Regions from separate parts of the Zoogloea sp. JDB1 genome, predicted to be linked through region 1. Evidence: predicted binding sites of a transcription regulator. Region 1 holds the regulator's gene; each other region holds the start of a gene.
What was found. Region 1 encodes sigma-54, which starts transcription at its own class of promoters, with help from an activator protein. Its sites were predicted from a motif close to TGGCACGCTTNCTGCTNA; they were not measured.
Positions count from the first base shown of each region.

Region 2: a site for sigma-54 is predicted at 3,608-3,625, ahead of AC1PPK_RS22475 (ammonium transporter). Genes of this name have one in related genera too.
Region 3: a site for sigma-54 is predicted at 3,223-3,240, ahead of AC1PPK_RS11885 (GTP cyclohydrolase II). Genes of this name have one in related genera too.

Region 1 covers NZ_CM161496.1:1,293,186-1,302,812, reverse strand. The annotation lists gene recA (recombinase RecA) at 97-1,128, shown strand; gene recX (recombination regulator RecX) at 1,154-1,603, shown strand; gene lptB (LPS export ABC transporter ATP-binding protein) at 1,590-2,312, shown strand; gene AC1PPK_RS05700 (RNA polymerase factor sigma-54) at 2,328-3,788, shown strand; gene hpf (ribosome hibernation-promoting factor, HPF/YfiA family) at 3,805-4,128, shown strand; gene ptsN (PTS IIA-like nitrogen regulatory protein PtsN) at 4,288-4,773, shown strand; gene hprK (HPr(Ser) kinase/phosphatase) at 4,742-5,677, shown strand; gene AC1PPK_RS05680 (PsiF family protein) at 5,763-5,981, shown strand; gene AC1PPK_RS05675 (FHA domain-containing protein) at 6,063-6,926, opposite strand; gene ttcA (tRNA 2-thiocytidine(32) synthetase TtcA) at 7,016-7,951, opposite strand; gene AC1PPK_RS05665 (pteridine reductase) at 8,019-8,768, opposite strand; gene AC1PPK_RS05660 (class I SAM-dependent methyltransferase) at 8,883-9,627, shown strand, end outside.
Region 2 covers NZ_CM161496.1:4,951,692-4,961,318, forward strand. The annotation lists gene AC1PPK_RS22455 (phosphoethanolamine transferase) at 1-963, opposite strand, end outside; gene ampD (1,6-anhydro-N-acetylmuramyl-L-alanine amidase AmpD) at 905-1,510, opposite strand; gene AC1PPK_RS22465 (pilin) at 1,656-2,114, opposite strand; gene AC1PPK_RS22470 (ferredoxin--NADP reductase) at 2,635-3,414, shown strand; gene AC1PPK_RS22475 (ammonium transporter) at 3,654-4,856, shown strand; gene AC1PPK_RS22480 (FUSC family protein) at 4,996-7,227, shown strand; gene AC1PPK_RS22485 (MFS transporter) at 7,401-8,627, opposite strand; gene AC1PPK_RS22490 (bifunctional sugar phosphate isomerase/epimerase/4-hydroxyphenylpyruvate dioxygenase family protein) at 8,657-9,627, opposite strand, start outside.
Region 3 covers NZ_CM161496.1:2,654,112-2,663,738, forward strand. The annotation lists gene AC1PPK_RS11865 (gamma-glutamyl-gamma-aminobutyrate hydrolase family protein) at 1-430, shown strand, start outside; gene AC1PPK_RS11870 (hypothetical protein) at 535-900, shown strand; gene AC1PPK_RS11875 (chloride channel protein) at 910-2,250, opposite strand; gene pal (peptidoglycan-associated lipoprotein Pal) at 2,283-2,810, opposite strand; gene AC1PPK_RS11885 (GTP cyclohydrolase II) at 3,281-4,525, shown strand; gene AC1PPK_RS11890 (URC4/urg3 family protein) at 4,522-5,766, shown strand; gene upp (uracil phosphoribosyltransferase) at 5,793-6,425, shown strand; gene AC1PPK_RS11900 (TetR family transcriptional regulator C-terminal domain-containing protein) at 6,422-7,108, shown strand; gene AC1PPK_RS11905 (amidohydrolase family protein) at 7,096-8,373, shown strand; gene AC1PPK_RS11910 (2'-5' RNA ligase family protein) at 8,949-9,627, opposite strand, start outside.

The sequences.
Region 1 (9,627 bases):
TACCTCGTGGCGAAAATTTGCTGCGGCACCTGCGTCCACTCCTACGCAAACTCTGTGCCATAATCTCCAAAACCCTTATCACAAGGATCAAGACAAATGGATGACAACAAGGCCAAGGCTCTCGCCGCTGCTCTTTCGCAGATCGAAAAGCAATTCGGCAAAGGCTCGATCATGCGCCTCGGTGACGGCGAGGTCGAAAGCGACATCCAGACCGTGTCCACCGGCTCCCTGGGCCTCGACATCGCCCTCGGCATCGGCGGCCTGCCCCGTGGCCGGGTTGTCGAAATCTATGGTCCCGAATCCTCCGGCAAGACCACGCTGACCCTCCAGGTCGTAGCCGAGATGCAGAAGCTCGGCGGCACCGCCGCCTTCATCGACGCCGAACACGCGCTGGACGTCACCTACGCCCAGAAGCTCGGCGTGAACATCGGCGACCTGCTGATCTCCCAGCCGGACACCGGCGAACAAGCCCTCGAGATCGCCGACATGCTGGTGCGGTCCGGCGGCGTGGACGTGGTCGTCATCGACTCCGTCGCCGCCCTCACCCCGAAGGCCGAAATCGAAGGCGAGATGGGCGACCAGCTGCCCGGCCTGCAGGCCCGCCTGATGTCCCAGGCCCTGCGCAAGCTCACCGCCAACATCAAGCGCACCAACACCCTGGTGATCTTCATCAACCAGATCCGCATGAAGATCGGCGTGATGTTCGGCAGCCCGGAAACCACCACCGGCGGCAACGCGCTCAAGTTCTATGCCTCGGTGCGCATGGACATCCGCCGCATCGGCACCATCAAGAAGAACGACGAGGTGATCGGCTCCGAAACCAAGGTCAAGGTCGTCAAGAACAAAGTCGCCCCGCCGTTCCGCGAGACCCTGTTCGACATCCTGTACGGCGAAGGCACCTCCCGCGAAGGAGAGATCATCGATCTGGGCGTCCAGCACAAGTTCATCGACAAGTCCGGCGCCTGGTACGCCTACAACGGCGAGAAGATCGGCCAAGGCAAGGACAATGCCCGCGAGTTCCTGAAGACCAACCCGCACATCGCCCGCGAGATCGAGAACAAGATCCGCGTGGCCGTCGGCCTGCCCGAGATGGCGGCGCTGCCGCCGGCGGCAGCTGCAGCGGCCTGACGACGCGGACGAGAACGCTACGCCGATGGTCGCAAGCCTGCATGAACGCGCCCTGCGCTGCCTGGCCCAGCGGGAACACTCCCGCGCGGAGCTGGCGCGCAAGCTCGGCGCGCTCGGCAGCCCCGAGGAGGTCGATGCCGAGCTCGACCGCCTCGTGGACCTCGGCCTGTTGTCCGATGCCCGTTTCGCCGACGCCTACGTGCGCGCCAAGGCCAGCCGCTTCGGCGCCGCCCGCCTGAAACTGGAACTGAGCCGCCGTGGCGTATCCTCCGAACTGATCGGCGACGCGATCGACGAAAACACCGGCGAAAGCGAACTCGAACGTGCCCGCGACATCCACCGCCGAAAATTCACCACACCACCCGCAGACGCGCGAGAATGGGCACGGCAGGCGAGATTCCTTCAAGGTCGCGGCTTTTCCACCGAAATCATTCGTAGAGTCCTGAAAGAACACCCCGGCGATGAGCCTGCTTAAAGTCAGCAACCTACGCAAGAAGTACAAGGCCCGCACGGTCGTTCACGACGTTTCCTTCAACGTCGGCAGCGGCGAGGTCGTCGGTCTGCTCGGCCCCAACGGCGCCGGCAAGACCACCTGCTTCTACATGATCGTCGGTCTCGTGGCCGCCGACGGCGGCGAGATCACCCTCGACGACGAGGTGCTGACCCATCGCCCGATCCACCAGCGCGCACGCCTGGGCCTGTCCTACCTGCCGCAGGAGATGAGTGTCTTCCGCAAGCTGACGGTGGCCGAGAACATTCAGGCCGTGCTCGAGTTGCAGAGCCTCTCCAAGGCGCAGATCGCCAGCCGCCTTGACGAGCTGCTGAACGAGCTGGGCATCGAGCACCTGCGCGACAGCACCGCCATCTCCCTGTCCGGCGGCGAACGCCGACGCTGCGAGATCGCCCGTGCCCTGGCCACCGACCCGCGCCTGATCCTGCTCGACGAACCCTTCGCCGGCGTCGACCCGATCGCCGTCATCGACATCCAGAAGATCATCCGCTTCCTGAAGGACAAGGGGATCGGTGTGTTGATCACCGACCACAACGTCCGTGAAACCCTCGGCATCTGCGACCGTGCCTTCATCATCAACGCCGGCGAGGTGCTGGCCAGTGGCCGCCCGGACGAGATCGTTCACAACGAACAGGTCCGCCAGGTATACCTCGGCGAGCACTTCAGGCTCTGAGGCCCGATACGACTCATGAAGCCCAGCCTCCAGCTAAAACTCTCCCAGCATCTCGCGCTGACACCTCAGCTGCAGCAGTCCATCAAGCTGCTGCAGTTGTTGACCCTCGAACTCAACCAGGAGATCGAGAAGATCCTCCTGGAAAACCCCATGCTCGAGCGGGAAGAGCCCGAGGGCGACCTTGGCTCGAGCCGCGTCGAGGCCCCCGGCCCCGTGGCGCCGGCAGGCAGCGAAGCCGCGCACGAACGCGAGCAGGAGCAATCCCGGGAGTCGGAACGCGAGCGCGAACCGGACCATGATTTCGACAGCAGCGGCGAAGCCGGTGAATGGGCTGCAGCGGGCAGTGGTGGGCAACGCGACGACGATGACGAGACCGACTTCCAGGAGTTCCAGGCCGCCGTGCCGTCCCTGCGCGACCACCTGGACGCCCAGGTTGCGCTGACGCCGCTGTCCGACCGGGACCGGGCGCTGGTGCGCTTCCTCATCGAGGCCCTCGACGACGACGGCTACCTCAGCCAGGATCTGGCCGATCTGCTGCCGCTGCTGCCCCCCGAACTGGAAATCGAACTGGACGATCTCAAGATCGCCCTGCGCCAGATCCAGAGCCTGGACCCGGCCGGCATCGGCGCCCAGGACGTGGGCCAGTGTCTGGCCCTGCAGTTGCACACCCTGCCCCCCAGCGAGGCCCGTGAACTGGCCATCGCAATCGTCAGCGAGCATCTCGAACTGCTCGCCGCCCGCGACTTCCTGAAGATCAAGCGCGCACTGCGCTGCAGCGACGACACCCTGCGCGAAGCCCACGCCCTGATCCTCGGCCTCAACCCGCGCCCCGGTGCCCAGTTCTCCCAGGCCGACACCCGCTACGTGGTGCCCGACGTGGTGGTCCGCAAACAGCGCAGCAACTGGGTCGTCAGCCTCAACCCAGATGCGATGCCGCGTTTGCGCATCAACCAGCTGTATGCCCAGATCCTGCGCGACAACCGTGGCGCCAGCGGTTCCCTGTCCAGCCACCTGCAGGAGGCGCGCTGGCTGATCAAGAACGTGCAACAGCGTTTCGACACCATCCAGCGGGTTTCGCAAGCGATCGTTGACCGCCAGCGCCAGTTCTTCGATTATGGCGATGTGGCAATGCGACCGCTGACCCTGCGGGAAATTGCCGAACAACTGGATCTACACGAATCCACCGTTTCGCGGGTGACCACCCAAAAGTACATGGCCACACCGCGGGGCATTTTCGAGTTCAAGTATTTTTTCGGCAGTCACGTTGCCACCGACAGCGGTGGGGCTGCTTCCTCGACGGCGATTCGGGCGCTGATTCGCCAGCTCGTGGGAGCGGAAGACAAGAAGAAACCCTTGTCCGACGCCAAGATTGCCGAGTTGTTGGGCCAGCAGGGTATCGTCGTGGCTCGTCGGACAATTGCAAAATACCGCGAGTCCCTCGATATTCCGCCGGTCAGTCTGCGCAAAACCATCTGACAGAAAGGTAGCAACCATGAACCTCAACATCACGGGGCATCACGTCGAAGTTACGCCGGCCATCCGCGAGTACGTCACGAGCAAGCTGGACCGCGTGATCCGTCACTTCGACAACGTCACCAGCGTCGGCGTGATCCTCTCGGTGGAAAAGCTGCGTCAGAAGGCCGAAGTCACCGTGCACGTGCGCGGCAAGGACATCTACGTCGAGAACGAAGATGCCGACATGTACGCAGCCATCGACGGGCTGATCGACAAGCTTGATCGTCAGGTCCTGAAGTACAAGGACAAGACCAGCGACCACGGTCACGACTCCCTGAAGCAGCACCTCGCCGAGTCCTGATTCCCGGCGTCGAGTAATACCCTTTTCCCCGGGACCGTTGTGGCTATAATGCGCCCCAATTGACACAACGGCCCCGGCGGCCTCCGCCTCCGGATCTTCCTGAATCGCCTTTCACCGGCAACCTGTGTCGGCCCGTTCCGCACACGGGAGAGTCCTCGCATGAACCTCATCGCCAAACTTCTGCCGCCGACCAATGTAGTCGTCGGACTCGAGGCGAGCAGCAAGAAGCGCGCTTTCGAGCAAGCCGGCCTGCTGTTCGAGAACAACCACGGCATCGGCCGCAGCACCGTCTTCGACAGCCTGTTTGCCCGCGAGAAGCTCGGCTCGACCGGCCTCGGCCAGGGCATCGCCATTCCTCACGGCCGTATCAAGGGCCTCAAGGAGGCGCTGGGTGCGTTCATCCGCCTCGCCGACCCGGTTCCCTTCGACGCCCCCGACGGGCGTCCCGTATCGATGCTGTTCGTGCTGCTGGTACCCGAGCAGGCCAACGAGCACCACCTCCAACTGCTGTCCGAACTGGCTCAGATGTTCAGCGACCGCAGCTTCCGAGAACAATTAATGAGCGCGCCCGATGCCCAGGCCGCCCATACCCTTTTCGCCCAATGGGGCAGCCATGCGTCAGACGACGGTCAGCCGGCTGTTTGACGACAATCTGGAGCGCCTCCGGCTGCGCCATATATGCGGCAGCCTGGCGACCCGCATTTCGGTCTCCGAAGACCGTATCTGGCCCGCCGACATGGTCGGCCACCTCAACCTGATCCACCCGGACCGCCTGCAGATCCTCGGCGCCTCCGAGATGGCTTGGGCCCGCCGCCAAACCCGCGAGAAGGTCATCCACCACGTCCGGGAGATTCTCTCCTACGCCCCGCCGGCGCTCATCGTCGCCGACGATGAGGAGATCCCGAGCATCATCCGCACGCTGTGCGCGAACGAGGACATCGCCCTCTTCGCAAGCCCGCTGCCGTCCGCCAACGTCATCGACCTGCTGCGCAGCTACCTGTCGCGACAGTTAGCCGAAAGGGTCGCGCTGCACGGGGTGCTGATGGACGTGCTGGGCCTCGGCGTGTTCATTACCGGCGACTCAGGTGCCGGCAAGTCGGAACTGGCGCTGGAACTGATTTCCCGCGGCCACGGTCTGGTGGCCGACGACATCGTCGAGTTCTCGCGCATCGCCCCGACCGTACTGGAAGGACGCTGCCCCGAATTACTGCAGGACGTCATAGAGGTGCGCGGTCTCGGCATCCTCAATATCCGCACGATATTTGGCGAAACGGCCTGCCGGCGGAAGATGAAGCTCAAGCTGGTGGTCCACCTGCAGCGCCGCCAACCGGGCCAGGAAGACCCGCTGCGCCTGACCCTCGACGGCGAACAGCAACCCATTTTAGGCGTGCCGGTGCGCCGTGTCGTGTTGCCGGTTGCGGCCGGCCGCAACCTCGCCGTACTGCTCGAGGCCGCCGTGCGCTCGACGATCCTGCTGTTGCGCGGCATCGACTCCACGCAGGAATTCGTCGACCGCCAACGTCGCGCGATGGAAGAAAGCGGCTTCTAGCCGCCGCTGCCACAACTCGTCGCAAACGACGCATCGACGCACCTCTCCACCGTCAATTGCGGGTCTCACGGTACGTTTGTGATCCGTGCGCAATGCCGACAAACCGTCCATACGAGAAGAGTGGCATGATGAAAAAATGATATTGAGCGTCGTCATTTCTCTGTTTGCTGCCGGCCTGGCCCCCGCAGCCTTTGCCACGACAGGCCAGCAGAACGAGATGAAGTCCTGTAACAAGGAAGCCGACGAGAAGGCACTGAAGGGCGACGAACGCAAAAAGGTCATGAGCGGCTGCTTGAAAGTCTGAATTGCCGCACAGGCTTCATACATGAACAGAGGGCCGCAATTGCGGCCCTCTGTCATTTGATCCAACACGCCTCCAGCAACATCATCCAAGGGCAAACGCCACCACGTCCGACATGTTGTCGCCGACGGAAAAGCCGCAGCCGATATGCCCCTTCTCGCCGAGGATGAACTCCTCGCGCTTGACGCAGTGTTCGGGGCTGCCCTCCTCAAGCAGGAAGGTGCCGTTGGTGCTCGAATCGGCCAGATAGAACAACCCATTACGAAGCTCGAGACGGGCATGCTGACGCGATACACGCGGATCGGTGATCACAATATCGTTACCGGTATCACGCCCGAACAGCAGGGCCGGGCGGGCCACATCGATCACCCAACTGCGCCCGCGATAACTGATTCGCATGTGCTTATGAGCCTGCAGTGCCTCATGGCGCAGTTCGGCAGGCGTGGGCGGTGGAGCCTCCCCCAGTTCGAGAACGGGAATGGGCATTTCGCCTGCTCCATCCCCTGCCTGTCCCAGCATGCGACGCAGCGACGGCGCTAATATCCGTCCCAGGTTTTCCGATACCGCGATACTGTCAGGGGCATGACTCTCGACCAGCAGCACGGCCAGCTTTTCAGCCTCCAGCCCCAGCCCATCGGCTTCCGTTTCCAGCACCACCCCAGCTTTCAGCATCAGCTTGATACCGCTCATCGGCGGCAGGGCCCGCACCCGCTCACGCATCTCCCGCGCGGCCAACAGGGCTGCATCCGCATCCATAAAGTGCGCCACCAGCGATGCCTTCTTGACCGCGAAGCCGATGGCCTGATAGGCCTCGGCGCAGCGCGACATACGATTCAGGCTGCGTTCGACCGCATAGGCCGCCTCGGCCTCACCCAGCTTTTCGGCAAGGAGAATACCGCCGGCAATTTCGGCAAGGAGGAGGCAGGGCGCCTTGGCGCGATCAGGCATGCTGAACGACTCCGTAATCCGCACTAGGCGGAAGAAAGTTGGCCCGGATCGCACGGCCTTCGGCCAGAGCGGTGCAAAGGTTCATGACATCAGCTCTTCCAGATTCCGATCGGGATGGCTGCAGCCCCCTCCGGATGGACCGGCAATTCCGGTTTGTCGAAAACGATGTCGCCCTGCTCGACCTGCGTGTCTCGCGACACGTTACGGAAGTCGAACAATTCGGCATCCGCCATGTGGGATGGCACGACGTTCTTCATGGCGGTGGCAATCGACACAATACGCCCCGGAAAACGCTCGTCCCAGTCACGCAGCATGGCCTTGATCTGCTTGCGCTGCGCATTCTCCTGGCTACCGCACAGGTTGCACGGAATGATCGGGTACTCCATGCCACGGGCGAAACGCTCGATGTCCTTCTCAGAACAGTAAGCCAGCGGCCGGATCACCACATTCTGCCCGTCGTCGCTGACCAGCTTCGGCGGCATTCCCTTCATCTTGCCTCCGAAAAACATATTCAGGAACATGGTTTCGATCATGTCATCGCGATGATGGCCGAGGGCAATCTTGGTTGCGCCGAGTTCCTTTGCCGTGCGGTAAATGATGCCTCGTCGCAGGCGCGAACACAGTGAGCAGGTCGTCTTACCTTCAGGAATCTTGTCCTTGACAATTGTATAAGTGTCTTCGGTAACGATCCGGTATTCCACGCCCACCGATTCGAAGTACGCCGGCAACACGTGATCCGGAAAGCCGGGCTGCTTCTGGTCGAGGTTCATCGCGACGATACGGAAGTCGATCGGAGCGCGCTCCCGCATTTCCATCAGCAGGCTCAGCAGTGTGAACGAGTCCTTCCCGCCCGACAGGCAGACCATGACCACGTCGCCGTCCTCGATCATCCTGTAATCGCCGATTGCCTCGCCGACCTTGCGCATCAGGAATTTCTTCAGGCGCAGGAGCGTATTGGAGTGGCGACCTTCCGTTTCGGGTTGCTCGGCGGCGGGGCTGGCGAGGGCTGGCACTACTTGTTCCATGTCAATCAAATTTCCGAAGATTATAGTCCGATCACACAATTGCCGATCGGCATAAATGTTAAATGGCTTATAAATGGGCGCTTCGCCCACCATCCACCGATAAAATCTGCCCTGTAACGTATGGTGCGTCGAACAGCAGGAAGCGCACAGTACGCGCGATGTCGGACGGCGAGCCGACCCGCCCCAGCAAGGTATGGGCGACGATGCGCTCCCGCTCCAGCGACGGAAACTGTCCATCGTCAGGCCATTCGATCGCCCCCGGCGCGACGCCGTTCACTCTTACACGAGGCGCCAGTTCCTGCGCCAACGCACGGGTCAGCCCCAGCAGGCCAGCTTTTGCGGCACAGTACAAAGGGTAGCCCTTCAACGGCCGTTCGGCATGGATGTCGATGATGTTCACGATCGCGCCACCACTCGCCATGAGATGTGGTGCCGCAGCCTGGGCCAGGAACAGCGGCGCTTTCAGATTGGAACCGATCAGATCAATCCATGCCGTTTCGTCGATCTCGCCGAGCGCGGTCGGGAAGAAACTCGACGCATTGTTGACCAGCCCATCGAGTCGCCCGAAATGCGCCACGGCGGACTCAACCAAGCCGGGCAAGCACGAGCAGTCCAGCAGGTCCGCCTGCAGCGCTACCGCCGAGCCCGGACGCACGCGTTCCAGCGCGGCGACCAAGGCCTCGGCCTCGCTGCGGGAGTGGCGATAATGCACGGCCACCCGCGCACCAGCCGCATGGATGCATCGCACTAGTTCGGCGCCGACGCGCCGCGCACCGCCCGTCACTAGCACGACCGGGGCGATCGGATCTTCAATCATGACTACCAAGGGGAGCAAATTCAAGCGAAGGGCGTAATCATACGGTGCCCACCCCCTCGACGGTGCACTGCAACGAACGGGTAAAATGCGGATTTTCCCCTATCCGCCGCTGCCATGAACCTGCCCCAGCCCTCGCCCGACGCCCTCGAACAGAGCGCGCGCCTCGTTTCCCGCCTGCGCAGCCTGATCGAGGCCCAGGACGGCTGGATCTCCTTCGCCACCTACATGGCCGAAGCCCTATATACGCCTGGTCTCGGCTACTACAGCGGCGGTGCCCACAAGTTCGGGCCGGGCGGCGACTTCATCACCGCACCGGAACTCACCCCTTTGTTCGGGCAGGCCCTGGCAGCCCAGGTCCAGCAGGTCATGGGATTGTCGACACCGCACATCATCGAGGCCGGTGCCGGCACCGGCCTGCTGGCCGCCGACCTGCTGCTGGAACTGGAGCGCAGCGGCACGCTGCCGGACAGCTACGGCATCCTCGAAGTATCCGGTGAGCTACGCGAACGCCAGTTCGACACCCTCGCCGCCAAGGCGCCCCACCTGGCATCCCGCGTCCGCTGGCTGGACAGCCTGCCGGAGCGCTTCTCCGGTGTGCTGGTCGCCAACGAAGTGCTCGACGTGATGCCGGTACATCTCGTCGCCTGGCGGCCCGACGGCATCTTCGAGCGGGGCGTGGCCCTCGGCGCCGACGGCAGTTTCGTGTGGGCCGACAAGCCGGCAACGGGCAAGATCGCCGAGGCCGCCGCCGCCCTCGACGTGCCGCTGCCCGAAGAAGGGGAATACGTCAGCGAGATCAACCTCGCCGGGCGGGCGTGGATCGCCGAATGGGCGGCACGCCTGGAGCGCGGGGCCATGC
Region 2 (9,627 bases), 2.0 Mb from region 1:
TGCAGGCTTGCGGGTCAGAATCACCGGTACAGCCATTCGTGTCCACGCCCAAGGTGATATGAAATCGCTGAAGCTCACCAGATTGGATTGGTGCATCAAGCGCGGCGTGGTTTCTCTTGGATAGCCATTGAGCTGCCAACGATCCGGCCTCCCTGTCTCGCCGATTACGAGCACGTGAATACGCCGCTCCTTTGCCGGACTGGCGAGGCTTGCACCAAAACGAAACCGTTCGATCCGGGCCTGATAACTTTGACGCGTACTTCGTTCGCGCCAATATGAATAGAAACGTAATGGCACTCCCAAAGGATATAGATTTGCCAGCCTTGTGAGTGACGGGCTAAGACCTGCTTCGCTTAGACTCTCGTTTGGATCTTCTCGCTCATTACCATGAATGGAAGCATCCATGGGATCAAAAACGATGGCAGCAACAGGCATAGCCAGCAAGCTGATGCTAATGAATACCGCCCAAGAACGGATACGCAACGGCCATTTCCAATCCTGCTCACGCGCCCGATTAATTACCACGAACAGAAGGGTTGCGACAGCCAGAAAACTGGCCCCAAAGAGAAACAACTTCGGCCCCAGATAGCCAAGCACCTCCTCCGGATTGGTCTCCGACAGGATTCCCAGCACATGGACATCACTCGGTTTACCGTAGTTCAGGATATAGAAGCACTCAAAGGGTGCCAGCAACACCCATGGAGCCAACATCACGCCCCCCAACCACAGACGACGCGGCAGGGTCAGCAACAGCACACAACTCGCCAACGCAATCAGCAGGGTGTCGATACGCCAATCAGACTGCATGGCGTCAACACCTCCTGCGGTGCACAACGTCAGGATGGTGGGACTCAAACTGAGCGTACAAATGGCAAAAAAGAAAGCCCGTTTGTTCAGCATGCGATCAGCTGGCAGGCCTTCCAGCCAAGGGGAAAGGCCATCGATCGATCCATTCCGCTTCATGCTCATCCTGCGGCTCGACCAGCTCGGCGGCGCGATGCGCACCCGCCGACTCCAGGGCGTCACGCAGCCGCTGCCAGGAAAAATGCGGACCAGGATCAGTCTTACGCCCCGGCGCAATATGTTGGTGCCCGGTAACCCCCTGAATAGGGAACCGTTGGCATAAATCGGCGATCACATCGGCCAACGCCGAGTACTGCACGACCTCAAAAGGAATTTCGTCGCCCCCTTCAAGCTCTATCCCGATCGAGAAATCGTTACAACGCGACATTCCCCGCCAACTGGACACGCCCGCATGCCATGCCCTGAGTTCGGGGGGGACGAACACAATCACCTCTCCCGTGCGACGAATGAAGTAGTGGGCGGACACCCTCAAATCCTTGATCGTCTCAAAAAAAGGGTGTTCGGCCTGATCAAGAGTGTTTGTAAAGAGTTGCTCGACACATCGACCGCCATGCCGTCCAGGGGGCAAGCTGATTGCGTGGATGACGATCAGCCTGACAAGCATTTTAGGACGGAGATCGTGATTAGGAGACAACACCACTTGCACAGAATAGGATAGCCAGAAAGAGCGTACACACGGAGAGCTATGGGTGAGACCTAGCCGAAACCGATGCACACTGCAGAAAAAAGCCCGAGAGAATTTTCTCTCGGGCCTGCATGGAGAAATAATCAGCCACTAACTAATCAAATAATTAACTAGCAGCTGCTGCCGTCTTGTTGTTCTTCAACAGAGCTTGCTTCACCGCTTCATTAGTCACGTCAGTAGTTACGGTCCACACGATAGTATTGGCATCAGTCGTGTTATCCGGCGTCAAGGTCACGGTCTGTCCATCAACACCTGTACCAATGCCGCTTTGGAAGGTAACAGTGATTTTGCCACCGGCAGCGACTGTTGCGGACTTGATTTCCTTGGTCGAAGTAAAAGTCTTGATGGGATCTACGCCATCCTTGCAATTCGAAGCAACACCGCCTTGCTCTTGGATACAAAGGGCAACTGCTGCCTTCAACCCATCAATCGAAGTCATCATATTTGACGCCTTCGCCTTCGCCGTGTAGTCCTGATACTGCGGAATCGCCACAGCAGCCAGAATGCCAATAATCGCCACGACGATCATCAGTTCGATCAGCGTAAAACCGCTTTGCTTTTTCATGATGTGATCTCCACTCGTTGAAATTTGGTTGGTGCGGGCTGTTGCCTCGTACGTGCTGATATAGGCAACCAGCGTGCCAAATTTTACCAATTTCAATTTTTTCATTTTGAAACAAGCCATTGCTAGTTTCCAAGCGGCCTGACCGGCTCCTGCCTCCCCAGGGAACCCATCTTTCATGTGACGCTTTTCGTCACCCCCTGCCAGAATTCGTCAGTCCTGGACGTGGCGAAGTACCAAAAGGGCAACGGGTTCAGCTCCAAGGGAACCCGTTCAGGTTCGAGTTGAACCGTTTCAAGTCCAACCTGAACCCACTCCCTTACAGGTAGGCCAGCGGCGTCCGGCCACCCCATCTCCCCTTGGCCACCCCAATGGCGTATTCATGCCCACGCCAAAATGGCATGGACACCTGCCATAGCACGAGCGAGGGAAACATCCCTGTGGCGAATTCCTCTGCCCCCAGACGGTCGAATCGGCGATGAGCGATTGAATTCTCCCCACAGACCTGAAAAGGAGAGACTCGATGGACGCCCCCAACGAGAAGTACCTTCCGGCACGCATCCTGTGGCTGCACCGCTGGAGCCCGCGGCTGCTGTCCTTCCGGATCAGCCGGGAGGCGGGTTTCCGCTTCGTGCCGGGGCAGTTCGCGCGCCTCGGCTTGCACCAGGCCAACGGGGTGCCGGTTTGGCGGGCGTACTCCATGGCGTCGGCAACCTGGGACGACCACCTGGAGTTCTACTCGATCATCGTGCCGGACGGCGCCTTTACGTCCCGCCTGGAGCAGTTGCAGGTCGGCGACGAGTTGATGATGGAGCGCCAGCCCTTCGGCTTCTTCACCACCAACCGTTTTGCCGATGGACGTGACCTGTGGATGCTCGGCACCGGTACGGGTCTGGCGCCTTACCTGGCGATCCTGCAGGATGAGAGCACCTGGACGCGCTTCGAACGCCTCATCCTGGTGCATTGCGCGCGCAATGCCGACGACCTCGCCTACCAAACGGAAATAGCCGCCCTGCAGGACCATCCCCTGTGGGCCGAGCATGGCCACAAGCTGATCTACCAGCCGGTCGCCACCCGCGACGACACCGTTGCCGGTGCGCTCCACGCGCGCATTCCGGCGCTGCTGCAGAGCGGCGAGCTGGAAGCGCACCTGGACATTCCGCTGACCCTGGCCGACTCCCGCATCATGATCTGCGGCAGCCCGAACATGGTCCACGACACTCACAAGGCCTTGCTCGGGCGGGGCTTTCGTCTCAGTAGACTGGCGGCGCCGGCACAGATTGCGGTGGAGAACGCCTGGTAAACAGCCGCCTCAAAAGCAGGCCGCACCAAGACGGTGAAAAGCCTCTTCCCCCAATCAGTCGGGAATCAAAAATCGAAAGATTTGCGCATTAATTTGGTGCGCACATTTCAAATTCGCACGATCATGGTGCCACGCCACACCATACCCTGATAGCAAGCCCTTAATTCATCAGGTTTTTTCACCAAAATTGAGCTGGCACAGCACCTGCTTGGTGCCTCGCTTCATTTTCGGAGCCCAAAATGGAGCAAATCAGTAACACCAGCAACGTTGTCTTCGTGCTGCTAGGCGCCATCATGGTGCTTGCCATGCACGCCGGCTTCGCCTTCCTGGAAGTCGGTACGGTACGCAAGAAGAACCAGGTCAATGCCCTGGTCAAGATCCTCACCGACTTCGGCGTGTCGGCCATCGCCTACTTCTTCATCGGCTATACCGTGGCCTACGGCGTCAACTTCTTCTCCAGCGCCGAAGTGCTGGCCCAGAAGAGCGGCTACGAGATGGTCAAGTTCTTCTTCCTGCTGACCTTCGCCGCCGCCATCCCGGCCATCATCTCCGGCGGCATTGCCGAGCGCGCCAAGTTCCATCCCCAGAGCGTGGCCACTTTCCTGCTGGTCGGCTTCGTCTATCCCTTCTTCGAGGGCATCGCGTGGAATGACAACTTCGGCATTCAGCCCTGGCTGGAAGCGGCTTTCGGGGCCAAGTTCCATGACTTCGCCGGCTCGGTGGTGGTGCACGCGGTCGGCGGCTGGATTGCGCTGCCCGCCGTGCTGCTGCTCGGCGCCCGCCGCGGCCGCTACACCAAGGACGGCAACGTGGCCGCCCACCCGCCTTCCAACATCCCCTTCCTGGCCCTTGGCGCGTGGATCCTCACCGTCGGCTGGTTCGGCTTCAACGTGATGTCCGCCCAGACCCTCGACAAGGTCAGCGGCCTGGTGGCCCTCAACTCCCTGATGGCGATGGTCGGCGGCACGCTGGCAGCAATGGTCCTCGGCAAGAACGACCCGGGCTTCATCCACAACGGCCCGCTGGCCGGCCTGGTGGCCGTGTGTGCCGGCTCCGACCTGATGCATCCGATCGGGGCGCTGGTCACCGGCCTGATCGCTGGCGTGCTGTTCGTTCAGCTGTTCACCATCACCCAGAACCGCTGGAAGATCGACGACGTGCTCGGCGTGTGGCCGCTGCACGGCCTGTGCGGCGCCTGGGGCGGCATCGCGGCGGGCATCTTCGGGGCCAAGGCGCTGGGCGGCATCGGCGGCATCAGCATCGTGTCGCAGCTGATCGGCACCGCCGGCGGCATCGTCGTCGCCGCAGCGGGCGGCACCATCGTCTATGGCGCGCTGAAGTCCATCGTCGGCATCCGCCTGGATGCAGAAGAAGAATTCGACGGCGCCGACCTGACTATCCACAAGATCACCGCCACGCCGGACCGGGAAACGCACTGGTAAACGGTAGTACAAATGTCACGAAAAGCCGGCCCTGCCGGCTTTTCTTTTTCATGGTCGCCGGCCGCCTTGCCTCTCCCCATCCCAGCACCGTAACCTCTGCCTGCTATCGACACCCTTGCCGGAAGCCCGGCCCAGGCGCATGCAGACACGTTCCCGCATCGACCGGCCCCTGCGGGCCGCCCGGCGCATCGCGCTGAGCCATTACGCGGCCAGCGGTCTGGTGGCGGCGCTCGGCATGCTGCTGATCTCGGGCAGCATGCACTTCTACTTCGGCGCCTTCGCCGCGGCAGCCGCGTCGGTGGGCGTGGCCATCGTGATTCCGCCGGACCAGCCTGCGCCCCAGCGCGGCAAGTTCTGGCAACTGCTGCCAGCGGCGCTGATCGGCCTGCCGCTATTCCTCGCCGTCCAAGCCCTGCACAACTCGCCGGTGCTGCTGGGCCTGCTGCTGGTACCGGCCAGCTTCATCGCCTTCCTCGCGGGCGCGTGGGGCAAGCGTGGGCTGCCGATCTCCATCTCGATCATGTTCGCCGTGGTCCTGTCGATGGCCGTGCCGGTGCACGAGGGCACCGGCAGCATCGCGACGACCGGCCTGTACTGCGCCATCGGCTGCGGGGGCTACCTGGTGTTCGCCAGCCTGGCCAACTCGGCCCTCAATGCCCGCTATCGGATCCAGATGCTGGCCGACGTGCTGTTTGCGCTGGCCGGACTGATGCGCTGCCAGGCACGGCAGTTCAGCGCCCTGACCCAAGCGTCCGATGCCGCCCCGCTGATCGGCGAGCTGCTGCGGCGCCAGGCCGCGCTGGCCGACCAACTGCAGGCGGCCCGCAACATCCTGCTCGAATCCCCACGCACTCCACGCCGCCAGCGTCTGGCCGGCATGCTGCTGCAGGTGCTTGAGATGCGCGACCACCTGCTGGCCAGCGAGCTGGACGTGGACACGCTACGCACGCACCCCGGCCACCCGCCGCTGCTCAACGCCCTCGGCGAGATCCTCTGCGCTCTGGCCGACGAACTGGACGGCCTCGCCGACGCCCTGCTCATCGGTCGCCCGCCCGAGCCCTTCGCCAGCCACCGGCCCCAACTCGCCCGCCTGGAACTGCCCAATGAAGAAAGCCAGGTCGACGGCAGCGCCCCGTCGACGGCAATGCTGGCTCGCGGCCTCAGCAACCGCCTCGGCCATATCAACGACGAAACCTTGCGCCTGATCTCCCTCGCCCGCGGCGAGGAACTGCCCGACCTGAGCCTGGTACGCACAGCCTGGCAAGCCTTCGTCAGCCCCACGACCTGGTCCTGGCACCCCCTCGCCGAGCTGTGGCACTGGAACGCACCGCCGCTGCGCCACGCGATCCGCGCCGCCCTTGCCATCGGCAGCGCCTACGCCCTGTCCCTCGCCGTGCCCTGGGGCACCCACGACTACTGGATCCTGCTGACGATCGTCGTTGTGCTGCGCGGCAGCCTGGCCCAGACCGTCGAACGCCGGAACCATCGCGTACTGGGCACGCTGCTCGGCTGCGTGCTGACCGGCGCATTGCTGGCAGCCCATCCACCGGTGCTCCTCTTGCTGCTGGTCGTCATGCTGGCCCAGGGCGTCGCCCATGCCTTCGCGGTCCGGCGCTACGTCGTCGCCGCAGTGGCCGCGACGGTCATGGGCCTGGTGCAGAGCCACATGCTGAACGCCGGCAGCGCCACCTTCGAAGTCATCGAGCGCATCGCCGACACGCTGGCTGGCGTCGCCATCGCCTGGGCCTTCGCCTACGTGCTACCCAGCTGGGAACGTGGCCGCATCCCGGCCCTCGTGACCCGCAGCCTCGCCGCCCAGGCCCACCACGCCCGCATCGCGCTGGGCCTGGGGCAGTTGCAGGCGGTGGACAACGAACCCGAACTGGCCTGGCGGCTGGCCCGCCGCGAAGCCTACGACAGCCTGTCGGCGCTGGTGCAAGCCACCCAGCAATCCCTCGCCGAGCCCCGCGCGGTACGGCCGCCGCTGGAAGCCCTGGGGCGCCTGCTGGCCCACAACTACCAGCTGCTCGCCCAGCTCACCGCGGTAAAGACGATGCTGATGTCACGCCGCGGCCGCCTCGACGCGGCACGCATCCAGCTTCCGCTGCAACAGGCCACCGTAGCCATCGACCGGGCCCTGACTGCACCCGAGGCAACATTGGCGCCAGCACCCTGCGCTGCAATGGAGAACCTCGCCCTGCCCGACCCTTTCGAGCAGGACCTGAGTCCTTGGTTGCTGCGCCGCCTCGGCCTGGCCAGCGAGCTCGCGGCGCAGGTCAGGGAGGATGCGGAGCAGGTATTGCACCCGACGCCGGCCGAACCCGGCGGCGGCATGCAGGAAAGCCCTGGGCAGACGGTTACGGGCAAGTAAATTCGCCTCCATGGGCGTTCAGCCAACGCCTTCCTGCTCGTTACGCGCCCCCTTTCCAGACCCCGAGCACGCAAAAAAATCCCGCCGAAGCGCAATGCTCGGCGGGATGCGAAAGACCGGCGGGTAGTTTGGGAGGGAGAGGTGCCCGCCGGGTGGGAAAAGTCAGTACAAGTTCAGTGCCGCAGGTCACTCTCCAGCCGCCCACGATGGGAAAAAAGAAAGCCGAGGCAGACGAACAACAGCACGCCCTCGATCCACAAGGCCGCCTGCACGCCCCACCAGGCAGCAAGCAGGCCGGCGGCCAGCCCGCCAATGGCGTCGAAGCCGAAGCGCGTCGCCATGAAGAAGGACACCACGCGGCCGCGCATGGTCTCCGGCGTGCTCGACTGCAGCAGCATGTTGATGCCGGCATTGCAGACGGTGATGCCGAAGCCCAGCAACACCAGCCCGGCAAAGGCCAGTGCCGGAAGGTGGCTGGCGCCGATCCCGACCAGCGCCACCGCGCTGATCGCCACCGCGGCGACCACGCCCTGGCTCAGCCGCGCCAACGAACGCACGCGGGTCAGCATGACGGTCCCCAGGAAGGCGCCACCGCCCGCCCCGCCCCACAGCCACCCGAGGGTCTTGGCATCGCCGAGGAACACGTCCTTGGCCAGGATCGGCAGCAGCGTCGCATAGCTCGATGCGGTCAGGTTCACCCCGATCACCACGCCGATCAGCACCCGCACATACCAGGTGTCCCACACATAGCACGCGCCCTCCTTGAAGACCCGCCCGACCGGACCGCGCACCGGCTCCGGCATCCGTCCATCGGCGCGTAGCACCGCAAAGATCAGCGCCATGAAGGACAGCGCGTTGAGGCCGAAACACACCGCCTCCGAACTCAACCCCAGTAGCAGCCCGGCTATCGGCGGCCCGAAGAAACGGCCGCCATTGACCAGCATCGAGTTGAGCGCCAGCGCATTGGGCAGATCCTCGCGGCTTTCCACGAAAGCATTGATCAGCGAATGGCGCAGCGGCGCATCAAAGCTGCCCAGCACGCCGAGCAGCAGGGACATCGCAACGATCAGCGTCGGCCCGATCCAGCCCAGCGCGGTCAGCACCGCCAGCGTCAGCGCCTGGGTGGCTAGCAGGGACTGCACGATGATCAGGCAGCGCCGCTTGTCCTGCTTGTCGATCCACGCGCCGGCCAGCGGCCCGATCAGCAGCTGCGGGGCCAGTGACGCAAAGGTGGTCACGCCGAGCAGCGCCGCCGATCCGGTCAGCCGGTACACCAGCCACACCAGCGCCACCTGCTGGATCCACGAGCCCAGCAGCGACACCGCCTGGCCAAAGAAGTACAGCCGGAAATTGGCCGACCGCAACGCACGTATCGACTCGGGAACCCTTCTCTCACTCACCCCTGCACACTCCGCAAACCGTCTGGCCCTCAGCTCCTCCTCGCCTGGGCCGACATGCGGACCGGCGCATTGGAAGCCCCGAAGCCGGCATAGCCGTCACGGCGCTGGACGATTTCGAAGAAAAAGCGGTCCACGAACATCTGGGTGTAGAAGTGGAAGAATTCCCCCTCCTCGTTGCGGTCGTAGAGAACCCCGAGGCGGCGCATGCGTTCGAGCTGCGCGTCGTCCAGCTCGAAACGGGCCGGCAGGTCTTCATAATAATTGTCGGGCACGTCAAGCAGGGCGATGCCGTGCTTCCTCAGGTACTCGGCGGTCGCAAAGATGTCATCGCTGGCCAGCGCGATGTGGTGCACGCCCCCGCCCTGCAGCGCCTCCATGCTGCGCCCGGTCACGGTGGCGCGGCTGTGGGACACGTTCAGCGCGATGCGCAGGGATTGGCTCGCATCGACCATCGCACAGCTGCGCACCAGCCCGTTGGGGTCAGCCAGCTCCATGCTTTCCTGCGGATGCAGGCCCAGCACCACGCGGTTGAACAACACGCCGGTATCGAACTGCTCGAAAGGGAAGCCCTCGGCCAGGTGATCCACCTTGTAGATGCCGGCCTTGCTGCGCCCCTGCCTGGCCGGATCGATGGCGAAATCGGTCTCCAGGAAGCCCTTGTCCTCCAGCGCCTGGGACACGAAGTAGATGATGCTGTCGTCCACCGCGCGCAGCGCCGGAATCAGCGCCTCGTTGGGGCCCACGCGACCGGCGTGGCTGGGCACGTGGAAGGCCACCCCGCGGTTCACTGCCCGCTGGCCGTCGTCGGTGGCCAGGCCCAGCGCGCAGATCGACGGCCCGCGGCGCTGGAAGTAGTCGCTGGCGAAGGAGCCCGGCTCGTTGTTGAGCACCAGGCGCACATCGCCCTGCTGGTAGAGCTCGACGTTCTTGGTGCGGTGGGTGCCGGAATGGTCGAAGCCCAGCCCCTGCAACGCCTTGCCGAGAGCCTTGCCGGACGCGT
Region 3 (9,627 bases), 1.4 Mb from region 1:
CGAGCTCGGCAAGCCGGTGCTCGGCATCTGCCGCGGCATGCAGCTGATCAACGTGGCCTTCGGCGGTTCGCTCTACCAGGACATTCCGACCCAGTTCGGCGGTTCGGCGATGCATCAGGCCGAGGCCTACGATCTGCACCACCATTCGGTGCGCTTCGAGGAGAAGGGTCAGTTCGAGCGCTGGTTCGGAAGCGCCGAGGGCGGCCGCGTGGTGTCCATCCACCATCAGGGCGTGAAGACGGTGGGCCGTGATCTGGTCGTCGAGGCAGTGTCGTCCGAGGATGGTATGGTGGAGGCGATCCGCCACTCCGGCCGCAGTTTCCTGGTCGGCGTGCAGTGGCATCCCGAATTCCACACGCCGGGAAGGTCCGATCTGCTCGACTGCCTGCCGCTGCTCGATGCCTTCTCCGCGGCGGCACGGGGGCGCTGAGCCGTTCGTCGTCCGTTCCGGAACCAATTCTGAGTGAGAAGGCTCCACCCGATATCCAATCATGAGACGGCCAGCCGGTTCGCCTCCAATACAGGAACCATTCAATGGCCGGTTTTGAGAACTATCTTCAGGACACTCAGGACATCGAGCGCGAGATCGAGCGCCGAGGGGTGGCCCTCGGTATCGACTGGAGCAATGCGGAGCAGGTGCGGGCGCTGGCGCGGGAGGCGATCGAACACGTGTCGTCGGACGTCCAGCGGGCGATGGCGACGCCCATCGACTACCAGCTGCTCGCCAAGGTCGAGCTGTTCGGCCTGGCGGCGTTAATGCTCCGCACGATGCAGGAGAGCGCCAGCGTTGGCTTCGAGAGCCACGGTGGGGTGATTTGGAAAACCTTCGCGCGAGCCCTGTGGGCCGAGGCTCAAGCCCACGGCACACTGGCCAGTGGAAGGTTGCACAGTGGCGCGTGATATCGCTTGCTAAGGCGTTGGTGGCCGCTGCTGTTGCACGGGGCCATGCAGCGGGCTGGGCAGGAAACCGAGCGCCAGTTGCTGATAGAGTTCAGGGCTGATGCGTGAAGCAATCGCCTTTGCGATCAGCGTGACAGCCATCAGGCTGATGACCATTCCATGTCCGTCGATCATCTCCATGACGATGATCGCGGAGGTGATTGGTGCCTGGGTTACGGCTGCAAGGAAACCCGCCATGCACAGTGCGATGAAGGCCGGGATGCCTTCGCCGATACCAAGCAGGGACGTCAGGGGAGACCCGATGGCCGCCCCGATTGCCAGCGAGGGGGCGAAGATGCCTCCGGGAATCCCCGAATAGTAGCTGGCCAGTGTGGCTAGGAAGCGGGAAGGCGCCGCATACCAGGGGAGTTCCATTTGGCCGGCGACGACATGGGCGGTAATCGTATAGCCGCTGCCGTAGGACACCCCGCCGCTGATGAAACCGGCGAGTGCCACGAAAACGCTGCAACCGCCTGCAAACAGGATCGGATGCGTCTCGCGCCATCGCCACAGCACGTGTTCCCGAAAGCTCATCGGCAACAGCATCAGCCGGCTGAACAGGCCGCCGGACACGCCGCAGGCTACGCCAGCGGTTACGACGGGAAGCAGCAAGGACTGATCGATCCGACCATCCTTCACATGTCCGAAGTAGTTGTAGTTGCCAAGCAAGGCAATGGCGACCAGTCCCGACAGGATGATGGTGCTGACCAACACGCCGCTGGTCCGGGTTTCCAGGCGCCGTCCGAGCTCTTCTACGGCGAAGACGATGCCCGCGAGTGGGGTGTTGAAGGCCGCGGCGACGCCTGCCGCTCCGCCAGCCAGGATGAGATCCGAAGCACGTAAGGCACGGGTATTGGGAAGCAGCTTGTGCGCAGCGTGGAGGATTGAGGCGGCCACCTGGACCGAAGGGCCTTCACGACCGGAGGAAAAGCCGCCGATCAGAGCGAACGCGCCCAGGCTCACTTTGCCGAACGCGATGCGCAGCGAGACCAGTTGCCGGACTGCCTTTCCCTGTGCGGCCAGGCGCGTTGCCGCTATTACCTGAGGGATGCCGCTGCCCTGGGCTCCGGGGAAGTAGCGCCGGGTGAGCCAGACAGTGCTCATGCCGATCAATGGGGTCAGCAGAAAGGGGAGCCAGGGCCTGCCTGAAGAAAGCCCGCCGAAGAGGGTGAGCGCCAGTTCCGCCAGCTTGGCGAATCCCGCCACGATCACCCCGGCCGCCAGCGCGGCCAGCCAGAGGGTGATGCGGGTCCGCCAGCGGAGCGTGCTGAGCAGGCCGCTGCGTCGAGGGTTGATCTTCGTACGCTTCACGACCTGTTTCCCCACGGGAGCCGACGAACGGCTTACTTGTCCTTGTGCTGGAAGTCCACGCGGCGGTTCTCGGCCCAGCAGCGTTCCTCGGCACAGCTTGCGCGCGGCTTTTCGGAGCCGAAGCTCACCGCTTCGATACGGCCATCGGGCACGCCCTGCAGCACCAGCGCCTTGCGCACGGACTCGGCGCGCTTCTGGCCGAGGGCCAGGTTGTATTCGCGGCTGCCGCGTTCGTCGGCGTTGCCTTCCACGGTGACGGCGTCCTTGGCATGGCCGTTCAGGAAGTCGGCCTGCTGCTTCACCACGTCACGGTACTTGGTCTCGACGGCGAACTTGTCGAAGGCGAAATAGACGCTCTTCTTGGCCAGTTCTTCACGCTGGGCCTTCAGCTTCTGGGCTTCCAGTTCGGCGGCAGACATGCCGGGGGCTGCGACCGGTGCCGGTGCGGCCTGGGCGGCGGAAACCGGTTGCTCGGTCGAGGCGGTGGGCTTTTGCGCGGTGGTCGAGCAGGCGGCCAGCACGAGGCTGCAGGCAAGGGTGGACAACAAGGACTTGTTCACGGAGTAACTCCAGGAGTGGTGGGAGGGAAACGGTCGAGATGATGTCCTGACGTGGCCTTCGCGTCTGCGGGGCAGGCTGGCCGTCCGGGCAGGCGCAAGGGCCTGGTCGGTGGGGAGGCGATCGGGGGCGGTCGGTGCTTCGTGGATGCGGGCGCATCCGTCACAACAGGGAGCCGGCGAAGGGCACACGGAAGTCAGTTCTGAGCTTACAGCTATCGATTGACATCAATTGTATTTGTGTAAATGTTTTTGTGAAAGGGTGGCATTGGGCTTTCAGGTGGGCCGGATTCATGCCCGATCCCAGGTGAAAGCGATGGGCGTCGCGCACCGACTGGGTTCGCCAGATCGGAATGGTGCACTGCAATAGTGCGTGCTTGACTCATTCCGAGCCTGAAAACGGGCTGATTTCCGATGGCATGAAACTCGCTAATAGAAAATTGACCATATGGTCAGGTTTTCAGGAGCGAAGCATGGCGTCCCATATCGTTCTGACTTCCCATCCCCGTGCCAGCCGTGGGCGGTCGGTATCCACCATCCGCTGGGGCGCCGCCACCGCCGCCGAGCGGGGGCCGTTGGTGGCGGGCCTGGCTGAGCCAGCGCTGCGTAACGTGATCGGCACCCACTCCGGTTCCTATTCGGTGTATCGGGCGCTGGCGGTGGCGGCCGGCAACCTGCAGGCCAACCACCGGCCGGACCTCACCAACACCGTGCCGGCCACCGGCATCGGACCCCATCCCCAGTGGGCCGACGCGGGGCGCATAGTGTCCCTCGACCCATGGGGGCACCGGGTGGCCCAGGAGTTCGCCGCCGAGATCGCAGCGGGCATGGACATCCGCCCGACCATTGCGGTGACTACCGCCCACATCAACATGCCGGAGCTCCGCGATGCCATCGAGGCCGGCCGCCTGGTGCCGGACGGCGACATCCTCGAAGCCAACGGCGATGTGCGCGTGACCAAAGCCGCCATCGACCCGGTGTGGTACCTGCCCGGCGTGGCAGAGCGCTTCGGCATCACCGAGAGCGCGCTGCGACGGGCGCTGTTCGAGCAGACCGGCGGGATGTTCCCGGAGCTCGTCACGCGGCCCGACCTGAAGGTCTTCCTGCCGCCGATCGGCGGCATGACGCTCTATTTCTTCGGTGACGTGAGCCTGCTCGGCCGTCCGGAAACGCAGGTCGCCTGTCGCGTTCACGACGAATGCAACGGCTCCGACGTGTTCGGATCGGACATCTGCACCTGCCGGCCTTATCTCGCTCACGGCATCGAGGTATGCGTGGAGATGGCCCAGCGGGGTGGTGTCGGCCTGGTGGTGTACAACCGCAAGGAGGGGCGGGCACTGGGCGAGGTGACCAAGTTCCTGGTCTATAACGCCCGCAAGCGCCAGTTCGGCGGCGACCGCGCCGAAACCTACTTCGAGCGCACCGAATGTGTCGCCGGCGTGCAGGACATGCGTTTCCAGGAGCTGATGCCGGACGTCTTCCACTGGCTCGGCATCACACGCATCGACCGCTGGGCGTCGATGAGCAACATGAAGCACGGCGCGCTGACCGCCGCCGGCATCCAGGTCGTCGAACAGGTGGCGATTCCCGACGCGCTGATTCCCGCCGATGCGCGGGTGGAGATGGACGCCAAGACGGCGGCCGGCTATTTCACGCCGGTGGCGCCGCCGAGCGCGGCCGAACTGGCGGTCGCCAAAGGCAGGGGGCTGCACGCATGAATCATGGATCGGGATGGCACACGCCGGTCTCCGCCGGTCATCCGGCGGCGGCCCTGCTGAGCTCGGCGGCGGTGCGCGAGCGTTGCCGCGTGGTGACGGCGCGGGTGGAGGCTGGCCTGTCGCCGTTCTTCACCTGGGACCCGGAGCAACTGTCCGCGTGCGCGGACTACGTCGCGCAGACCATCCGCCTCAACTACCCGGATCTCGACGTGCCCTACCACAGCCGCTGGCGCCACTTCGAGGCGGGCGGCAGGAATCGCTGGGGCGCACTGGTCGGCACCCATGGCCTCGACGGGGACCGGCTGGAGCAGGCTCGCGTGGCGGTCGATCTGGTCATCCCCAGCGTGCTGCTGGATGCCGGCGCGGGCGCTGAGTGGCGTTACCGGGACGTGGCCGGCGTCATGGAACTGGGCCGCTCCGAAGGGCTTGGCGTGGCCAGTCTGGCCTTGTTCGCCAGTGGCGCGCTGTCTGCCGAACCGGCCAGCCCGCTGCGCTGCGATGCGGCGGCGCTGCAGCGCCTGACACCGGAAGTGCTGGCCGAAGCCTTCCAGGTCGGGCCGGCCAATCCGCTGGTCGGGCTGGACGGGCGAAGCGCGCTACTGCAACGCCTGGGTGCGGTGATGGAAGCAACGCCGGCGGTGTTCGGCACGCCGGCCCGCGCCGGCACTCTGGTGGATTACCTGCTGGCCCACGCCATCGACGGCAAGCTCGCCGCGTCCTTCGTGCTCGGCACGCTGCTGCGCGCCCTCGGGCCGGTGTGGCCGGGCCGCGTGGTGCTGCAGGGCGTCCCGCTCGGCGACTGCTGGGCCCATCCGGCGCTGGAGGATGGCCTGCTGCCTTTCCACAAGCTGACCCAGTGGCTCACCTATTCCCTGCTCGAACCGCTGGAAACAGCGGGGCTGACGATCACCGGGCTGGACGAACTGACCGGCCTGCCGGAGTATCGCAACGGTGGCTTATTGCTCGACTTCGGGTTGATCCGTCCGCGGGAGGAGCGCTTCTGGCGCCATGCCTGGACGGTGGATGCGCCGCCCATCGTCGAATGGCGGGCGCTGACCGTCATCGGCCTCGACCGGCTCGCGCTCGCCGTCCGCGAACTGCTTGGGCTGACGCCGGAGGCTTTTCCGCTGGCCCGCGTGCTGGAAGGCGGCACCTGGTCGGCCGGCCGCCGCATTGCCGCCCAACGCCGCACCGGTGGCGCGCCGCCGGTGAAACTGATCAGCGACGGTACTGTATTCTGAAACCACTGCAAGCACTGGAGGACTGTATGAGCGCACCCGTTACCGTCATCGACCACCCCCTGCTTCAGCACAAGCTGTCCATGGCGCGCAGCGCCGAGACCACCACCGACAACTTCCGCCGCCTGGTGCGGGAGATCGCCTCCATGCTGGCCTATGAGGTGACCCGCGACCTGCCCACCGAGCTGATCGACGTGACCACGCCGGTGGCGGCCTGCAAGGTGCCGGTGATCAGCGGCAAGAAGCTGTGCCTGGTGTCCATCCTGCGGGCCGGCAACGGCATGCTCGACGGCATGATCGACCTGCTGCCCGGCGCGCGGGTCGGGCACATCGGCCTGTACCGGGATCCGGAAACGCTGGAGGCCATCGAGTACTACTTCAAGCTGCCGGATGATGTGGAAGACCGCCTGGTGATCGTCGTCGACCCGATGCTGGCCACCGGCAATTCGGCCAGTGCGGCCCTGTCGCGCCTGAAGGAGGCCGGCGTGACCAGTCTCAAGTTCGTGTGCCTGCTGGCTGCGCCGGAAGGCCTGGCCGCGCTGCGGGAGGCCCACCCGGACGTGCCGGTGACGACCGCAGCGGTGGACAGCCACCTCAACGAGCACGGCTATATCGTGCCCGGCCTGGGCGACGCCGGCGACCGCATCTTCGGTACCAAATGACGGTAGCGCCGCCGCTCGGGGACGTGGAAACGCCCGCGCGCGGCGGGCGCATCCGGCGCCAGCACGAGGCCGCCATCCTTGCGGCCGCCGAGCAAGTCTTCGCGCGGGCCGGCTTCCAGGGCGCCACGATGGCGGAGATAGCCGTCGTGGCCGGCCTGCCCAAGTCCAATCTGCATTACTACTTCGGCACCAAGGCCGAGGTTTACCGGGCCGTGCTGGCGCACATCCTGCGCCTTTGGCTGGCGGAGACCGACCGCATCAATGCCGACGCCGACCCGCGCGAGGCGCTGGCCCACTACATCGAAGCCAAGATGCGTCTCACCGCCGAGCACCCGGACGCGTCGCGGGTCTTCGCCAACGAGTTGCTGCATGGTGCGCCGGAGATCGGCGACTATCTGCGTAATGAATTGCGCCTGCTGGTGGCCGACAAGGCGGCGGTGATCGAGGGCTGGATTGCCGCCGGCAAGTTGGCGCCGGTGGATCCGGTACATCTGTTCATCAGCCTGTGGGCACTGACCCAGACCTACGCCGACTTCGAAACCCAGGTCTGCGCAGTGCTTAACCGCCGCAGCCTGGGGCCGGCCGATTACCGGCGGGCCACGGCCCATGTGCTGAACCTGGTGTTGCGCGGCTGCGGTCTCGCGCCCCCTATTTTGGAAGGAAGTTTCCCGTGTTCGACCTGATCCTGCGCAACTGCAACCTGCCCGATGGGCGTCGTGGCATGGACATCGGCATCCGCGACGGGCGTATTTCCGCTGTTGAAACGGCGCTGGCCGGCGAAGCGGGAGAAGTCATCGACGCGGCCGGCCAACTCGTCACTCCGCCGTTCGTCGACGCCCACTTCCACATGGACGCGACCCTGTCCTACGGCCTGCCGCGGGTGAACCAGTCCGGAACGCTGCTGGAAGGCATCGCCCTGTGGGGGGAGTTGAAGCCGCTGCTGACCCAGGAGGCGCTGGTGGAGCGGGCGCTGGCCTATTGCGACTGGGCGGTGGCCAAGGGCCTGCTGGCGATCCGCTCCCACGTGGATGTGTGCGACCCGCGCCTGCTGGCGGTGGAAGCCCTGCTGCACGTGAAGGCAAAGGTGCGTCCTTATCTGGATCTGCAGCTGGTGGCCTTTCCGCAGGATGGCGTGTTGCGCAGCCCTGGTGCGCTGGACAATCTGAAGCGGGCACTGGACATGGGCGTCGACGTGGTCGGCGGCATTCCCCATTTCGAGCGCACGATGGCCGACGGCGCGGAGTCGGTGCGCATCCTGTGCGAACTGGCCGCCGAACGAGGCCTGCCGGTGGACATGCACTGCGACGAGTCCGACGACCCGCTGTCGCGCCACATCGAGACCCTGGCCTTTCACGCCCAGCGCCTGGGTTTGCAGGGGAGGGTTACCGGCTCCCACCTGACCTCCATGCATTCGATGGACAACTATTACGTGTCCAAGCTGTTGCCGCTGATGGCCGAGGCGGGTGTGGCAGCGGTCGCCAATCCGCTCATCAACATCACGCTGCAGGGGCGCCACGACACCTACCCTAAGCGCCGCGGCATGACCCGCGTGCCGGAACTGCTGGCGGCCGGCATTCCGGTCGCCTTCGGCCACGATTGCGTGATGGACCCGTGGTACAGCCTGGGCAGCGGCGACATGCTGGAGGTGGCTGCGATGGGCCTCCACGTCGCGCAGATGACCAGCCAGGACGGTATGCGCGCCTGCTTCGCGGCGGTGACGGCGACGCCGGCACGCATCCTCGGCTTGGACGGCTACGGCCTCGAACCGGGCTGCCGCGCCGATCTGGTGCTGCTGCAAGCTACCGATCCCATTGAGGCTCTGCGCCTGCGGGCGACGCGCCTGCTGGTTCTGCGTGGCGGGCGGATCGTCGCCCGTAGCCCGGCGGCGGTGGCCACGCTGGACCTGCTGGGACGGCCGTCCCGTGTGGATTTCTCTCCGCGGACCTGAGCTTTATCCCCGTCCGCCGTGGTCAACCCTGTGGGTAAGTTGTGAAACGCAGGCTTAGATTACTGATTGAGCAGCGCTTTTAGTGTTTGCCTCAATTTTGTGCAATGCACCTTTTGGGCTGGAAACGAGAGCCCTGTGGATTCTTGCTGAGACTGTGGGTTATCCCCGCTGGTCGTGGTCAACCCTGTGGATAAGGTGTGAGGGGTGTAAACAGATCATTGAAAATTAAGTGCTTTTTACTTCTGCCACAAAATTGGGCAGCTTTTTCAATGATTCGAAACGGGGTTTGCAAACCTTTTTCAGCGGCAGCTTGTTGTGGACATCCGGGTTCGCGAGCCTGTCGCAGGCTGTGTGTTATCCCCGTCCAGCGTGGTCAACCCTGTGGGTAAGTTGTGAAAGGTGGCTCTAGATGACTGATCTAGCAGCATTTTTATCGTTTGCTTCAATTTTGTGCAACGCACATGACGCGCGCCCCAGAATAGGGCTGTGGATTTGTGAGGATTTGCCCCATCTTTTCCCCACCACACGTGGTCAACCCTGTGGATAAGGTGTGGGAGGGGATAGCATGTCACTGTTTAGTCAGTATTTTTTAGCATTGCTGCAAAATTAGGCAAGGGCTGCTCAGGCTCCATGGTGGGCAAAATCCGTGAGATCGGGCCCTCCCAGCGCCTGTGGGCAAGATCGAATTTGCCTAGTGTGGTCAGTGGTCCGCCAATGTCGGATGCCGCGTAGCACATCAGGCTGAGGCTCGTGACCGTGCAGATGACGGCCTCTTCACTGCCGGCGGCAAGGCGCTCCAGCAGTGGGGCCGTCGGCCATTCCCCGCCGTAAAGGCCAACGGTGACGTGGGGTGTATATGGGCCGCCGGGTTCGGTCCGTGGACCGCACAGGGCGTAGCGCAACTGGCCGATACCGCCATCCACATCGCGTACGGGAAGGAAAGGCGCCGACGTGAAACTCGCCAGGCCGCCGATCTCTACCTGGAAAGGGCCACCAGCCAGCTGCCCGAGGGTGTCGAGTTGCCGCTCCAGTTCGGTCGGGCCGAAATCATCCGGATGCGTTGGCTGGAGGCTTGGAAAACCACACAGAGCCAGCGTGATGTGCGGCTGGCGGCGGTAGTCGTCGAGCAGCACGCCATTCAGGCGCTGGGCCGCGTCGTAAGACAGCTGCCGTACTGCCGGCAAGTCTACGTCGATGGCCCACAGGGCGTAGTGCGGGCGCCCGAGATGCCATTCGTGGAAATCCCGGCGTACG